2 regions of the Kitasatospora sp. NPDC098652 genome follow, and region 1 is predicted to be linked to the other one. Evidence: riboswitches for the same ligand, from Rfam matches in the RefSeq annotation. Region 1 holds a riboswitch; the other holds the start of a gene.
The links. Region 1 has a riboswitch for thiamine pyrophosphate ahead of thiO (glycine oxidase ThiO). Riboswitches for the same ligand answer to the same signal wherever they lie in the genome.
Positions count from the first base shown of each region.

Region 2: it holds a riboswitch for thiamine pyrophosphate, as region 1 does, so the genes downstream of both, ACIQWA_RS22255 (purine-cytosine permease family protein) here and thiO (glycine oxidase ThiO) in region 1, are expected to answer to the same signal.

Region 1 is NZ_JBIWAQ010000016.1:32,068-39,907, forward strand. It holds gene metF (methylenetetrahydrofolate reductase [NAD(P)H]) at 1-301, opposite strand, end outside; gene ACIQWA_RS28720 (polyprenyl synthetase family protein) at 486-1,592, shown strand; gene thiE (thiamine phosphate synthase) at 1,624-2,277, opposite strand; gene ACIQWA_RS28730 (Rv2175c family DNA-binding protein) at 2,277-2,642, opposite strand; gene ACIQWA_RS28735 (NAD(P)/FAD-dependent oxidoreductase) at 2,685-3,893, opposite strand; TPP riboswitch at 4,026-4,138, shown strand; gene thiO (glycine oxidase ThiO) at 4,142-5,317, shown strand; gene thiS (sulfur carrier protein ThiS) at 5,314-5,643, shown strand; gene ACIQWA_RS28750 (thiazole synthase) at 5,647-6,444, shown strand; gene pknB (Stk1 family PASTA domain-containing Ser/Thr kinase) at 6,533-7,840, shown strand, end outside.
Region 2 is NZ_JBIWAQ010000010.1:86,369-94,208, forward strand. It holds gene ACIQWA_RS22220 (hypothetical protein) at 1-20, shown strand, start outside; gene ACIQWA_RS22225 (hypothetical protein) at 34-414, shown strand; gene ACIQWA_RS22230 (transposase) at 492-941, opposite strand; gene ACIQWA_RS22235 (hypothetical protein) at 944-1,264, shown strand; gene ACIQWA_RS22240 (NUDIX hydrolase) at 1,265-1,798, opposite strand; tRNA gene ACIQWA_RS22245 (tRNA-Ser) at 2,074-2,161, opposite strand; gene ACIQWA_RS22250 (S1C family serine protease) at 2,225-4,162, opposite strand; TPP riboswitch at 4,371-4,519, shown strand; gene ACIQWA_RS22255 (purine-cytosine permease family protein) at 4,512-5,924, shown strand; gene ACIQWA_RS22260 (glycerophosphodiester phosphodiesterase) at 6,050-6,874, shown strand; gene ACIQWA_RS22265 (ATP-binding protein) at 7,281-7,703, shown strand.

The sequences.
Region 1 (7,840 bases):
GTTCGGCGACCGAGTGGTCCACCGCGGTCAGGTGGGCGACCGGGGTGAGCGTGGTCTCGGTGGCGATCCGGCCGACCATGTTGACGGTGCGCTCGCGCGAGGAGCCGCCGGCGCCGTACGTCATGCAGACGAAGTTCGGGTCCAGCGGTTCGAGTCGACGGATGGCGTCCCAGAGCTTCTGCTCGCCGACCTCCGTGCGCGGCGGCATGAACTCGAAGGAGAAGGAGCGCTTTCCGGCCGCCAGGAGCTCGCGGACCGTCTGTGCGCGGTCCGGTCTCGTGGAAGCGATGCCGAGTGCCATGCTGGCAGGTTATCCGGCGCCCGAAGGGGCCGGACAACTCGATCCCACGATTCGGGACAAGTAGTGGACGTGCCTCCGCTTCCGCACCGGCCGCCCCGCGCGCCCCCGGCGGCCCTGCTCGCACATCCGTTCCCGGCCGCCCCGCTACGCTTGCTGCACCCCAGCGAACCAGCGGAGCATCATCGTGACCTCGTCCAGCACCCGGCCGGCCAACCCCATGGACGTGGAGGACGTCCGCACCCGCGTCAACGCGGCCCTCGCCGCGTTCATGGCCGGCCAGTCGGCGCTGCTCGGCACGATCTCGCCGCAGCTGGCGCCCGCCGCCGACGCCCTGCGCGACTTCCTGCTCGACGGCGGCAAGCGGCTGCGCCCGGGCTTCTGCTACTGGGGCTGGCGCGCCGCGGGCGGCCCCGCCGACGGCGACGGGATCGCCAACGCGGCCGCCGCGCTGGAGCTGCTCCAGGCCAGCGCCCTGGTGCACGACGACCTGATGGACCGCAGCGACACCCGGCGCGGCCTGCCCTCGGTGCACCGCCGCTTCGAGGCGCTGCACCGGGACAGCGGCTGGCGCGGCGACCGCGAGCAGTACGGCGCCTCGGCCGCGGTGCTGCTCGGCGACCTGCTGCTGATCTGGTGCGACGAGCTGTTCCTGCGCTCCGGCCTGGACCCGGCCGCCGTGCTGGCCGCCAAGCCGCGGTTCGACCTGATGCGCACCGAGGTCATGCTCGGCCAGTACCTGGACGTGCTGGAGCCGGTGGCCGGCGACTCCGCCGACCAGGGCGCGCCGGAGCGGGCCCGGACCGTACTGCACTACAAGTCGGCGAAGTACACCATCGAGCGGCCGCTCCAGGTCGGCGCCCTGCTGGCCGGGGCCGGGCCGGAGCTGGTCGAGGCGCTCGGCGCGTTCGGGCTGCCGCTGGGCGAGGCCTTCCAGCTGCGGGACGATCTGCTCGGCGTCTTCGGCGACCCGGCCGTCACCGGCAAGCCCGCCGGGGACGACCTGCGCGAGGGCAAGCGCACCCTGCTGGTCGCGCACGCGATGCGGGGCCTGCCGCAGGCCGACGCCCGGCACCTGGACGCCCGGCTCGGCGCACCGGACCTGGCCGCCGAGGAGGTGGCCGGGCTGCGCGAGCTGATCGCCCGCAGCGGGGCGCCGGAGCTGGTGGAGGCCCGGATCGACGAGCTGATGCGGGAGTCGCTGGCCGCGCTGGCGGCGGCGCCGCTCGCCGACGAGCGGGCCCGCGCGGTGCTGCTGGCGCTGGCCGAGGCCGCCACCGTCCGCAAGTACTGAGAGACGACGGCGGCGACGGCCCCGGAGGCCGTCAGGCCGCCGCGCGCACCCGGCGGGCGAGCTCGGCGGCGGCGGCCCGCGGGTCCTCGGCCGCCGTGACGGCCCGGACCACGACGATCCGGCGGGCCCCGGCGGCCAGCACCTCGTCCAGGTTGCCGAGGTCGATCCCGCCGATCGCGAACCACGGCCGGTCGGTGGCCTGCCGCGCCGCGTACGAGACCAGGCCGAGGCCCGGCGCGTGGCGGCCCGGCTTGGTCGGGGTCGGCCAGACCGGGCCGGTGCAGAAGTAGTCCACGCCGGGCTCGGCGACCGCCGCGTCCACCTCGGACTCGGCGTGGCAGGAGCGGCCGATCAGCACGTCCTCGCCGAGGATCGCCCGGGCGGCCGGCACCGGCAGGTCGTCCTGGCCCAGGTGCAGCACGTCCGGCCGGGCCGCGTGGGCGACGTCGGCGCGGTCGTTGACGGCCAGCAGCTTGCCGTGCCGGCGGCAGGCGTCGGCGAAGACCTCCAGCGCCGCCAGCTCCTGCTTGGCCTCCAGGCCCTTGTCGCGGAGCTGGACGATGTCCACCCCGCCGGCCAGCGCCGCGTCCAGGAACTCGGCCAGGTCGCCCTGCTCGCGACGGGCGTCGGTGCACAGGTAGAGCCGGGCGTCGGCCAGGCGGGCGCGCAGCGTGTCCGCCGCCATCAGATCAGCATCGCCTGGGCGCGGCGCTTGACCTCGGTGCCGCGGTTCTCCCGGAGCGCCTGGATCGGGCTGCCGGGCAGCGACGGGTCCTCGGTGAAGAGCCACTCCAGGATCTCCACGTCGTTGTACCCGCAGTCCCGCAGCACGGTCAGGGTGCCGGACAGGTGCTTGACCAGCCCCTGGCCGTCGATGAACGCCGCCGGGACCTGCAGCGACTTGTTCGGGCCGCGCCGGACGGCGATCAGGCCGCCGTTCTTGACCAGGTCACGCACTTCGGTGACCCGGACCCCCCACTGCTCCGAGATGTCGGGCAGGTACATCCAGTCGGTGACCAGGGCTTCAATCTTGCTTTCGATCTCACTCACGCCACCAGACTGCCACCTCCGCGGCCCGCCGCGCACCACTCGCTACCCCGCGACGGCTCCCTTGAGCGCCACCGTGGGGTCCGCGGCGAGCGCCCGGTCGAGCACCGCACCGCGTTCGATCAGCTTCCGGCCCTGGGTGAGGTCGCGCGGCCGGTCCACCGCCAGCAGCGCGCTCGGCACCCCGTCGCGCAGCCAGAGCACCGACCAGGCGGCCTCCTGCGGGCTGCCGCGCCACAGCAGTTCGTCGCCCTCGGCGTGCCGGCCGGCGTACTGGACCATCCGCCCGAACTGCTCGGACCAGAAGTACGGCACCGGGTCGTACGGCGCGTCCGCCCCGAGCACGGCGGCGGCCGCGGCGGAGCCGGACTGCAGCGCGTGGTCCCAGTGCTGGACGGCCAGCCGGGCGCCCGAGCGGGCCGACGGGTAGCTGACGCAGTCCCCGGCCGCGAACACCCCGGGCAGGCCGGTGCGCAGCCGCCCGTCCACCACGACCGCTCCGGAGGCGTCCAGCTCGACGCCCGAGCCGGCCAGCCAGCCGGTCGCGGGCCGGGCGCCGATGCCGACCACCACCTCGTCGGCCGGCAGGCGGGAGCCGTCGGCCAGCAGCACCGCCCCCGGCTCTACGCCAGCCACCCCGACCCCGCAGCGCAGGTCGACCCCGGCCTCGGCGTACCAGGCGGCCATCGCCGAGCCGACCGCGGTCGGCAGCGCGCCCGGCACCGGCGCCGGACCGGCCTCGACCACGGTGACCTCGCAGCCGGCCTGCCGCGCGGCGGTGGACACCTCGGCGCCGATCCAGCCCGCGCCGACCAGCACCAGCCGCAGCCCGGGGCGCAGCAGCGCGCGCAGCGCCAGGGCGTCGTCCAGGGTGTGCAGCAGGTGGGCGCGCTCGGCCCCGGGCAGGGCGCGCGGGGTGGCGCCGGTGGCGATCACCAGCGTGTCGTACGGGAGGTCGCCGCCGTCGGTGCGCAGCACGCCCGGGGCGAGCCCGGTGGCCCGGCGGCCGGTGAGCAGTTCGATGCCGAGCGGCCCGTAGTCGATGTCCAGGGTGGTGGCGTCGGTCTTGCCGAGCAGCACGTCCTTGGAGAGCGGCGGCCGGTCGTACGGCGCGTGCCGCTCCTCGCCGACCAGGACGATCCGCCCCGGCCAGCCGCCCTGCCGCAGCCGCAGGGCGCACTGCGCCCCGGCCAGCCCGGCTCCGACGACGACGGCCACCCGGTCCGTTCCGCTCAGCTCTGCCACGCCCGTCACTGTACCCAGCACCGCTGAACCGGCTCTGAGCCGCTCACCACCGGACCGCTCGCCCGCCCGACACCGCCGGGGCCGCCCCCGTCTCACCCCTCACACGGCCCTTCGGCCGGGCCGACCCCCGGCGTTAAGGTGGACGCACCACACGGGAGCCCGGCGGACCGGGCTGAGAGGCGGGCTGGCACGGCCTGCGACCGTCCGAACCTGATCCGGGTCATACCGGCGAAGGGAGAAGAGCAGCTTTGTCACGCATGCCATCGGGCAGCCGCGCCGACGTGCTGGTGATCGGCGGGGGCGTCATCGGCCTCGCCGTCGCCTGGCGCGCCGCGCAACGCGGGCTGCGGAACGTGATCGTGGTCGACCCCGGCCACGGCCGCGGGGCGGCCGGGGTCGCCGCCGGGATGCTCGCCCCGGTCACCGAGCTGCAGTACGGCGAGGAGCCGCTGCTGCACCTCGGGATGGCCTCCAACCAACGGTACGAGTCCTTCGCCGCCGAGCTCACCGAAGCCAGTGGCGGCCTGGACACCGGCTACCGCCGCTGCGGCACCATCGCCGTCGCCCTGGACTCCGACGACCGCGCGGAGCTGCGCGAACTGCACGCCTTCCACCAGCGGCTGGGCCTGAACTCCAGCTGGCTGACCGGCCGGGAGGCCCGCCGGCTGGAGCCGATGCTCGCCCCCGGCGTGCGCGGCGGCCTACACGTCGCGGACGACCACCAGGTGGATCCGCGCCGGCTGCTGACCGCCCTGGTCGCCGCCTGCGAGCGGGCCGGCGTCCGGCTGCACCGGGCCGAGGCCGTCGAGCTGCTGGTGGACGGCGGCCGCGCGGTCGGCGCCCGGCTGGACGACGGGGAGTCCCTGACCGCCGAGCAGGTGGTCCTCGCCGCCGGCCCGCACAGCCACCGACTGCCCGGGCTGCCCGCGGGAGTGCTGCCCCCGGTGCGGCCGGTGAAGGGGCAGATCGTCCGGCTGCACATCCCGCAGGCCTACCGGCCGTTCCTGTCCCGCAACGTCCGCGCGGTGGTGCGCGGGCAGCACCTGTACCTCGTCCCCCGGGAGAACGGCGAGCTGGTGATCGGCGCGACCACCGAGGAGCAGGGCTACGACACCACCGTCACCGCCGGCGGGGTGTACGAACTCCTGCGCGACGCGCACGAGTTGGTACCGGGGATCACCGAACTCCCGCTGCGCGAGACCTCCGCCGGGCTGCGCCCCGGCTCGCCGGACAACGCCCCGCTGCTGGGCCCGACCGCCCTGCCCGGACTGGTCGCCGCCACCGGCCACTACCGCAACGGCGTGCTGCTCACCCCGGTCACCGCCGACCTGCTCGCCGACTACCTGGCGACCGGCGAAGTCCCCGACCTGGCACGGCCGTTCACGCCGACCCGGTTCTCCCCCGAAACCCCCGTCGCGAAGGCCTGCGCATGACCGAGACCGCCCCGAACAAGAACGCCCCGAACAAGAACGCCCCGAACAAGAACGCCCCGACCGAGACCGCCCCGACCGAGACCGCCCCGACCGAGACCGCCCCGACCGAGACCGCCCCGAACGAGATCGCCCTGACCGTCAACGGCGAGCCCCGCCGGCTGCCCGCCGCCACCACCCTCGCCGAACTGGTGGCCACCGTCAGCGCCGCCAACTCCGGCGTCGCGGCCGCCCTCAACGAGGCCGTGGTGCCGCGCAGTTCATGGCCCGGGACGACGCTGGACAGCGGCGACCGGATCGAGATCCTGACCGCCGTCCAGGGAGGCTGAACCATGGCCGACGACCTGCTGACCATCGCCGGGACGACCTTCTCCTCCCGGCTCATCATGGGCACCGGCGGCGCGCCGAGCCTGGAGGTCCTGGAGCGCGCCCTGCTCGTCTCCGGCACCGAGCTGACCACCGTGGCCATGCGCCGGGTGGACGCGAACACCCAGGGCTCCGTCCTGGACGTGCTGACCCGCAACGGCATCCGGGTGCTGCCCAACACCGCCGGCTGCTTCACCGCCGGCGAGGCGGTGCTGACCGCCCGGCTGGCCCGCGAGGCACTCGGCACCGACTGGGTGAAGCTGGAGGTGATCGCCGACGAGCGCACCCTGCTGCCGGACCCGATCGAGACCCTGGAGGCCGCCGAGACGCTGGTCGACGACGGCTTCACGGTGCTCCCGTACACCAACGACGACCCGGTGCTGGCCCGGAAGTTGGAGGACGTCGGCTGTGCGGCCATCATGCCACTGGGCTCGCCGATCGGCTCCGGGCTGGGCATCCGCAACCCGCACAACTTCCAGCTGATCGTGGAGAGCGCGGGCGTCCCGGTGATCCTGGACGCGGGCGCCGGCACCGCCTCCGACGTCGCGCTGGCGATGGAGCTGGGCTGCGCCGCGGTGATGCTCGCCTCCGCGGTGACCCGGGCCCAGGACCCGGTGCTGATGGCCGAGGCGATGCGGCACGCCGCCGAGGCGGGCCGGCTCGCCCACCGGGCCGGGCGCATCCCGCGCCGCTTCCACGCCGAGGCCTCCTCGGCGATGGCCGGCCGCGCCGACCTGGACACCCGCGAGCGGCCGGCGTTCTGAACCCGTAGCGGATGTCACAAGCCGGTCCCGGAGGCGGTGTCCGCCGGGACCGGCCCGCGCCCGCCCCACTAGACTCCCCCGGGTGGACATGGCACTGCACGACCCCCTGATCGGTACCGTGCTCGACAACCGGTACCGGGTCGAGCAGCGCATCGCGACCGGCGGGATGTCCACCGTGTACCGGGGCACCGACACCCGGCTGGACCGGGTGGTCGCCCTCAAGGTGATGCACCCCCAGCTCGCCGGGGACGAGGGCTTCACCGCCCGCTTCATCCGCGAGGCCAAGGCGGTCGCCAAGCTCACCCACCCCAACGTGGTCAACGTCTTCGACCAGGGCGCGGACGGCGGAAACGTTTTCCTCGCCATGGAGTACGTGCCCGGCCGCACCCTGCGCGACCTGCTGCGCGACCGCGGCGCGCTGTCCGTCCGGGCCGCCCTGGACGTGCTGGAACCGGTGCTCGCCGCGCTCGGCGCCGCCCACCGGGCCGGGCTGGTCCACCGGGACGTCAAGCCGGAGAACGTGCTGATCACCGAGACCGGCCTGGTCAAGGTCGCCGACTTCGGCCTGGTCCGGGTGCTCGGCAGCGCCGACGGCGCGCCCACCTCGACCAGCACCGCCACCGGCGGCACCGTCATGGGCACCGTCTCCTACCTGGCCCCCGAGCAGATCCTCCCGGACGCCCCCACCGACCAGCGGGTCGACGTCTACGCGGCCGGCATCCTGCTGTACGAGATGCTCACCGGCCGCCGTCCGCACACGGGCGACAACCCCGTCCAGGTCATGTACAAGCACCTGCACGAGGACGTCCCCGCCCCCTCGCTGACCGCCCCCGCCGTCGCCCCGGCGCTGGACGCCATAGTGGCCGGCGCCTGCGCCCGGGCCGCCGACGCCCGCCCGTACGACGCGGTGGAGCTGCTCGCCGCCCTCCAGCGGGTCCGCCGCACGCTCACCCCGGAGGAGCTGGACGCCGAGCCGCCGGCCTCCACCCGGCCCAGCCCGCGCTACCCGACCAGCGAGCCGACCTCGGTGATCCAGCCGCTCCCCGGGCCCGCCGACGCCCCGCCGGCGGAGCGCACCAGCGTGCTGGACGTGCCGGCCGAGCTGCTGGACCAGCTGCTGGTCGAGCCCCGCCCGTACGACGAGCCGACCCCGGTCCGGCCCCGCCGGCCCGGCCGGGCGCGCCGCCTCCCGCGCAAGGCGCTGCTCTGGGCGGCCGCACTGACCGCCCTGGTGCTGGCGGTCGGCGGGGTCACCTACGGGATCTCCGAGGGGCTGTACGGCTCGGTGCCGAGCGTGCTCGGCAAGGACCGGTCGCAGGCGCAGCGGATCCTGGACGGCGAGGGCATGCACGGCCGCTTCGTCGAGGTGTTCAGCGAGTCCGTCCCGGCCGGGCAG
Region 2 (7,840 bases), on a different contig from region 1:
TCCAAGAGGCTTGCTCATAAGAGGAGGCGAACGGTGAAGGCAACGCAACTCGTTCTCGGCGCGGAGATCACACTGGTAGTCGCCGGGGTCACATGGATGCTGCTGGGTGTACGACACCGCGCGACCATCGCAGGAGCCCGCCGGGCCCGGCATGAACTGCTCGCTCCGACACGGGAGATGCTGACAGCAGCAGCCCTCAGTCTTGGGGTTGGCTGGGCCATCACACGACACGAGGTCCCTGACCTCTTGAGCCTGGCAATGCTCGGAGTCCTCCTACCGGCCACAGCGGGCATGGCGCTGGCGCTGATCCTCAAGCAGGAGGGCGAGCCCACCCGAAGCGTGCGTGGCTGGCTGGTTCTTCTCGTGCCCGTCATCGGTGGTGGAACAGCAGGACTCATGCCATCGATGTTCTGACGTCAGGTTGGCTGAGACCGATCAAACTGGGAATTGTGCGCCCGGGTGAGCTTCCCCCGCTGCGCGGGAGGTGCTGATTACCTGGTCAGGACGGGTGTGGGTGGTTCGACGGCCACTGGTTCGGCCGTCGCCTGGTCGGTGTAGTACTTCGCCTCGTACTCGTCGGGGCTGAGCCAGCCGAGGCGCTTTTGGATGCGGCGGGTGTTGTACCAGCCGTCGACGTAGGCGAACAGCGCCAGGTCGGCGTCGGTGCGGGTCGCGAAGGTCGCGCGGCGCACGCACTCGGTCTTCAGCACGCTCCAGAAGTTCTCGGCCAGGGCGTTGTCGTAGGAGTCGCCGACGGTGCCCATGCTCGGCTCAATTCCCGCCTTGAGCAGGCGGGTTGTGAGCTTGATGGACGTGTACTGACACCCGTGGTCGCTGTGATGGATCAGCTTTCCCGGTTCGACGGGCCGGCCGTGCAGGGCGTACTCCAACGCGGTGAGGACCAGGTCGGCGTCCGCCCGTTCGGAGGTGTGCCAGCCCACCCGTGGACACCGGAATCGCCCTCGGCCAGTTGGGGGACGCGACCGCCGCCGAACCCCTCATCGCCGAAGCCTTACGGGCCGAACCGACGACGAACCTCCGGGGTCGAGCGTTCCACAGCTTTTGGCTCGCACGGACCCAACTCCAGCGACGGCAGGTCGAGTTGGCGTGCGCGACCGCCACGGAAGCCCTCGATCTCGCGGCAGTGATCGAGTCACCCCGAGTGGTTGCCCACCTCCAGGAGTTCCGCCACCTGCTCAAGCCCTACCGGGCCAATGCCTCAGTAGCGACGTTGGCCGACCGGATCACCCGCGCGGCCAGCTGATCAAAGGCCGGCCTCGTCCAGCAGCAGGTAGAGCACACCCACGAGCGTGCCGCTGCTGACGATCTCGCGGCGGTCGATCATGCCGCGCAGCTCGGACAGCGGGACCCACTCGATCCGGTCGGACTCGTTGCGCTCGGTCGGCGGTCCCACGTACTCGACGGCGTCGGCCCGGAAGACGAAGTGCTCGGAGTCGGTGATCCCGTTCGCCGGCTGGGCGTAGATCAGCGGCTTGACCTCACCGACCTTCCAGCCGGTCTCCTCCATGGCCTCACGGGCCGCCGCATCTGCCGGAGACTCGTCCGGCTCGATCAGTCCCATCGGCAGTTCCCAGGCCCAGGTGTCCGTGATGAAGCGATGCCGCCACATCATGAGGACCTGCTTCTCGCTGTTCACGATGGCAGCGACGGCCAGGTGCCGGAGCTTGACCACGTGGTGTTCCCAACGGTGGCCGTCGGGCTGTTCCACGTCAGCCAGCCACAGGTTCACCCATGGGTTCTCGTAGATCGGACGTTCCCCGTGGATCTTCCATTGCATCGCTGCGGCCCCTCTCAATGGACCTTTAGCATGTCGGACCACGGAGGCCGGCGAGCCAGTTCCCGCGAATTTGCGTCAATCTGACGAAATGTAGGCGCTGACCCGCTGGCTGGAGTCGAGCAGAGAGCGCATCGGTGTCCGAGCGCGCTCGGCTCGGCCCCCGTGCCAGATCCGTGCCAGAACGGGCGGTCAGGAGGGGTCACTCACGGATCATGACGGCCATCGGGAAAAGCGTCGGCCCCTGACCAAAGTTGCTGGTCAGAGGCCGTTCCACGCGGAGAGCGTGGGATTCGAACCCACGGTGACGGGTCACGCCACGACAGTTTTCAAGACTGTTCCCTTAGGCCGCTCGGGCAGCTCTCCAGGCGGAGGTCAGCCTAACGGGTCCGGCGGCGTTCGGTGCACACGATTCCGCGTGCCCAGGGGTCACTGATCGCCGTCCCGCTGGCCGAGCGTGACCTTGGTGGTCATGGTCTGGCCGTTGCGGGTGTACTCGACGTCGACGGTCTCGCCCGGCTTGTGCGTCCAGATCCGGCTGACCAGGGCGGGGCCGTTCTCGATCGGCACGCCGCCGAGCTTGGTGATCACGTCGCCCGGCTTGAGGCCGGCCTTGTCGGCCGCGCCGCCGGGGGTGACGGCGGGCTGGCCCTGGATGTCCTTGGTCTGGATCTGCGCGCCGTCGCCCTTGTAGTCGTCGTTGCGCAGCACGTCGAGCTTGGCGTAGACCGGCTTGCCGGTCTTGATCAGGGTGTCCGCGACCCACTTGGCCTGGTTGATCGGGATGGCGAAGCCCAGGCCGATGCTGCCGGCCCGGCCGTTGGCGGAGGCGTTGGACTGGATCGCCGAGTTGATGCCGATCACCGCGCCGCTGGAGTCCAGCAGCGGGCCGCCGGAGTTGCCGGGGTTGATCGAGGCGTCGGTCTGCAGGGCGTTCATGTACGAGGCCTGCGAGCCGGTCTCGTCGCCGGAGGCGACCGGGCGGTCCTTGGCGCTGACGATGCCGCTGGTGACGGTGGACTCCAGGCCGTACGGCGCACCGATCGCGACGGTGGCGTCACCGACGTTGACCTTGTCGGAGTCGGCCAGCGGCAGCGGCGACAGCCTGCTCTTCGGCGGGTTGTCGATCTTGACCACGGCGACGTCGTAGCCCTCGGCGTGACCCAGCACCGAGGCGCTGTAGGAGGTGCCGTCGGCGAACTTGACGGTCAGTTTGCCGCCGTTGAGGGTCGGCGCGACCACGTGGTTGTTGGTGAGGATGTGGCCCTCGGTGTCGAAGACGAAGCCGGTGCCGGTGCCCGACTCGGTGCTGTTCTGCGCCTTGATGGTGACGACGCTGGGCAGCGCCTTCTGGGCGATGGCGGCGATCGACCCGGGGGCCGGCTCGTTCTTCTGGGTGTTGCTGGCCTGGACGGTGGTGCTGCGGTGGTCGTCCGCCGAGCTGCTGCCGCTGTTGTGGTCGCTGGCGACCACACCGACCGCGCCACCCGCGATGCCGGCGACCAGCGCGACGGCCGCGAGCAGGGCCACCAGGCCGCCGCGCTTCTTGCGCGGGCCGTGGCCGCCCGGGCCGCCGGGGTACTCGGCGGGGTAGCCGAGCGGACCGCCGGGGCCGCCGGGGTGGCCGGCACCGGCGTCGTGGCCGGCGCCCCAGCCGCCGAGCGGCTGGCCGGCACCGAAGGGGTGGTGACCGGGCGCACCGGGCGCGACGGGCACACCGGCGGCCGGAGCACCGTACGGCTCCTGGGCGTTGGCGGCCGAAACGCCGTACGGGTCCTGGGCGCCGGCAGCCGGCACGCCGTGGGTCGGGGTCGCGTACGGGTTGGTACCCGGGGCGCCCGGCGGCAGGGCGGGCGCGGCCGGGGCGGCGGCGACCGGGGCCGCGGCGGGTGCGGGTGCGGCGGGCGGCGCGGGCGGCAGGACCGGCGGCGGGGCGTCGAGGTAGCCGGTGACCGGGTCGACGGCCGGCTCCTCGACGGCGGCCGCGGCCGGCGCGGCCGGCGCGGCCGGGGCCTCCGGCGCGGGCACCTTGGTGAAGGCGACGGTGGGCTTGTGCCCGCCGTCGGCCGGGACGGCCGGGGCCGGGGCCTCCGGGGCGGCCTCGGCCGCCGCGCTCGCGGCGGCCGGCTCCGGGATCCGGCCGAAGGCCATGGTCGGCTTGTGCCCGCTGTCGGCCGGACCAGCCGGGGCGGCCTCGGCCGTGGCGTCCACCGGCTCGTCCTTCGGCTCGGGGACCCGACTGAAGGCCATGGTCGGCTTGTGGCCGCCCTGAGCGGTGCCCTCGGAAGCGGCACCCGCCGCCTCCGGGGCCCCCGCGGGCTGCTCCCCCTGCGGCCCGGTGGGCCCAACCTCGCGCTCGGTGCTCACGGACGACCTCCATAGCTGACAGAACCAAGGACCATAGTTTTTCGCACCGACGATTCGATTGCCGTAAGGACCCCTCTGAATAACTCATAAGAATCCTTAGCCGCCACCGACAGCCGGGGCTCCCCACCCCCGCCCGGCGTCCCGCGATGCGGACCGCGCACCCCGTGGCCTTTGGCGTTCGTCTCCGTGCCGGTTAGCCTGTCGCTCCAAACTGACACGCGGGAGCTTGGACCGACCAGGCTGAGAGTGCGCATGTCGACCGTACGCCAGGCCAGTGACCGGCGGACCGTCGAGGGGGCGCTGACCGCCGGAACCTGTCCGGGTAATGCCGGCGTAGGGAGTATCGGCCATGCCGCCTGCTTCGCCATCCTCTTCTTCGGGCGCGCCCGCGTCCAAGGATTTCCCCCCGGGCCCGGCCGGCGCCGGTGCCGCGCTGCTGGACCACCGCGTCGAGGCGCCGCTGGTCCTGGACACCGAGCCGCCGCGCACCCTGCGCTTCCGGGACCACTTCGCGCTCTGGATGAACCTCGGCGTCAGCCTGATCGGCTTCTCCACCGCCGCGACCGTGCTCGGCGAGAAGGGCAGCGAGCTGTCGCTGGCCGCCGCGGTGACGGCGATCGTGACCGGTACGGCGGTCGGCACCGCGATGCTCGGCGTCGCCGCGCTGATCGGCGCCCGCACCGGCGCCCCCGCGATGGCCAACCTGCGCGGCCTGTTCGGCACCCGGCTGTCCTACCTGCCGACCGTGCTGAACATCGTCCAGTGCGTCGGCTGGGGCGTGTTCGAGCTGCTGACCATCGCGGCGGGCGCCCAGACCGTCGCCCACACCAGCGACTACCGCTGGCTGTTCGTGCTGCTCGCGGGCGCGCTGACCACCGTGCTGACGATCTGGCCGCTGGGCTCGATCGCGGTGCTGCGCCGCTTCGTGGCCGGGGCGGTCGCGGTCGCGATGGTGTACTTCACCGTCCAGCTGGGCCGCCAGGGCGTGCCGGACCCGGGCGCGGGCAACTGGCACGGCTTCCTGGGCGCCACCGACGCGATGATCGCGGTGTCGATCTCCTTCGTCCCGATGGCCGCCGACTACACCCGGCACTCGCGCAGCCCGAAGTCGGCCTTCTGGGGCAGCTTCTCCGGCTACACCGTCGCCCAGGTCTGGTGCTACGTGCTGGGGCTGATGGCGCTGCTCCAGTCCGACGGCGACCCGAGCCGGATCTTCGACTCCTTCCTCGGCGTCTGGGCCGGCTGGCTGTTCCTGCTGGTGCTGGTGCTGCGCGAGACCGACCAGTCCTTCGCCAACGTCTACTCGACCGCGATGTCGCTGCAGAACCTGCTGCCGCGGGTGGACCGCCGGGTGCTGAGCGGCGGGATCGGCGTGCTGACCACCGTGCTGGCGCTCAGGATCGACCGGTTCACCGACACCTACAGCAACTTCCTCGGCCTGATCGGCTCGGTCTTCGTGCCGCTGCTGGCGGTGCTGGCGGTGGACTACTTCTTCGGCGCCGGCCGGCACGGCTGGGACCTCTCCGAGCGGGCGCCGTCCCGCTGGCTGATGCTGCTGCCGTGGGTGCTGGGCTTCGCCGTCTACCAGCTGATCGCGCCGACCGCGGTGGCCGACTGGTGGGTGGACTTCTGGACCTCGGCCCAGCAGGCGCTGCACTTCACCCCGCAGGAGTGGACCTCGGCCTCGCTGTTCGCCTTCCTGCTGCCGGCGCTGGCCACCTGGGGCCTCACCCCGCTGACCCGCCGCACCGCCCGGGCCTGACCCACCGCACCGCCCGGGCCTGACCCACCGCACCGCCCGGGCCTGACCCACCGGAGGCGGAGCCGGCCCCACAGGTTGGGACCGGCTTCGCCCCCGGTTCACCCGCGCCCCCTATCGTTGGGGCCGTGACCAGCCCAGAACTGCCCTCGGCGGCGGCGCGCACCACGCCCTCCGTCCAGGTGATCGCCCACCGCGGCTCCTCCCACGCCCTGCCCGAGCACACCCTCGCGGCGTACCGGCGCGCGCTCGACGAGGGCGCGGACGCCGTCGAGTGCGACGTGCGGGTGACGGCCGACGGCCACCTGGTCTGCGTGCACGACCGCCGGATCGGCCGGGTGTCGAACGGCCGCGGCACCGTCTCCGCGATGACGCTGGCCGAGCTGGAGGCGTACGACTTCGGCGCATGGAAGACCGGCCGGCCCAGCACCGACCCCGAGCTGCGCGGCGTGCTGCGGCTGGAGCGGCTGCTCGAACTGGTGGTGGACTGCGGCCGCCCGGTGGACCTGGCGATCGAGACCAAGCACCCGGTGCGGTTCCGCGGCCGGGTCGAGGCCGAGCTGCTGCGCACCCTGGAGCGGTACAAGATCGGCACCGCCCCGGACGGCGACCGCCCGTCCGCCCGGATCATGAGCTTCTCCTCGATCGCGCTGAACCGGGTGGCCGCCGCCGCGCCCGACTACCGGCGAGTGTTCCTGATCGAACGGATGCTGCCGCTGCTGGGCCGCCTCCGCCCCGGGCAGCCGCTGCCGGGCGGGGCCCGGATCGCCGGCCCCGGCATCGAACTGGTCAAGGCCAAGCCGCAGCTGGTGCCCCGGCTGCGCGAGCTGGGGCACGAGGTGCACGTGTGGACGGTGGACGAGCCGGCCGACGTCGAGCTCTGCCTGGAGCTCGGGGTCTCCGCGATCATCACCAACAGGCCCGCCGAGGTGCTGGCCCAGCTCGGCCGCTGAGCCGGGGCCGGGCGCCCGGCCGTCCCGGGAGAACCTGATCGCCCTGGTCGGCAGTCAAACCTTCCGTGCACGTTGTTGCCGGAATTCTTGCGCACGGGCGACGGAGGGTGAGCACGGAATGACCTCTTGTCGACCCTGAGTCGCATCGCCCGAAATGGGCCCGCAGGATCCTCCGACGGTCGTTTCCGACGCATTACCAAGGGGCATCCATCCCTCGGCATACGCTGAAGGAGGTCCGGGGGTGGCGTTGATGGTGGCGCGTGAAGTGCCGACTTCATCGACCATGGCAGTGCCGCACGGCCCAGCGAGTGTCGGGGTCGCACGGCGCCGACTGCGTCGAGATCTGGGTGACCGGCAGATACCGGAACCGGTCATCGATGATGCTGTTCTGATCCTTTCCGAACTGTTGAGCAACGCCTGTCGATACGCCCGTCCGCTGGGCCCGCTGCCCGCCCTGGGCCGCGGTGCCCGGGCCGAGGTGGTGGACCAGGTGCTGGTCGGCGTCCCCTCCGGGACGCACCCGGCGCCGGGCGGCCGGGAGCCCGAGGACGGCGCGACCGAGCCGGACGGCGGCGTGCTGGTCCGCTGGCAGATGCACGCCGACGGCGTGCTCACCCTGGAGGTCACCGACGGCGGCGCGGCCACCCGGCCGCTGCCCGCCAGCCCCTCGCTGACCTCACGCGGCGGCCGCGGCCTGGCCATCGTCGACCAACTGGCCAGCGACTGGGGCGTCCGGGACGCGCCCGGCGAGGTCACGGTCTGGGCGGCGCTGCCCGCCCGTGCCCGGCACGCCCGGCGCACCGGGGGCGGCACGGCCCGCAGCGCGTAGTCGTCCCGGCCCGCACCCGGGCGCCCGTCCGACCCGGCAGCCGGACGCCCGCCCGACCGGCAGCGGGGCGTACGGTGCCCGCCCCGGCGCGTTCCCGCGCGCCGGGGGAACCTCAGTAGGCTTCCCGTGAAACAGGA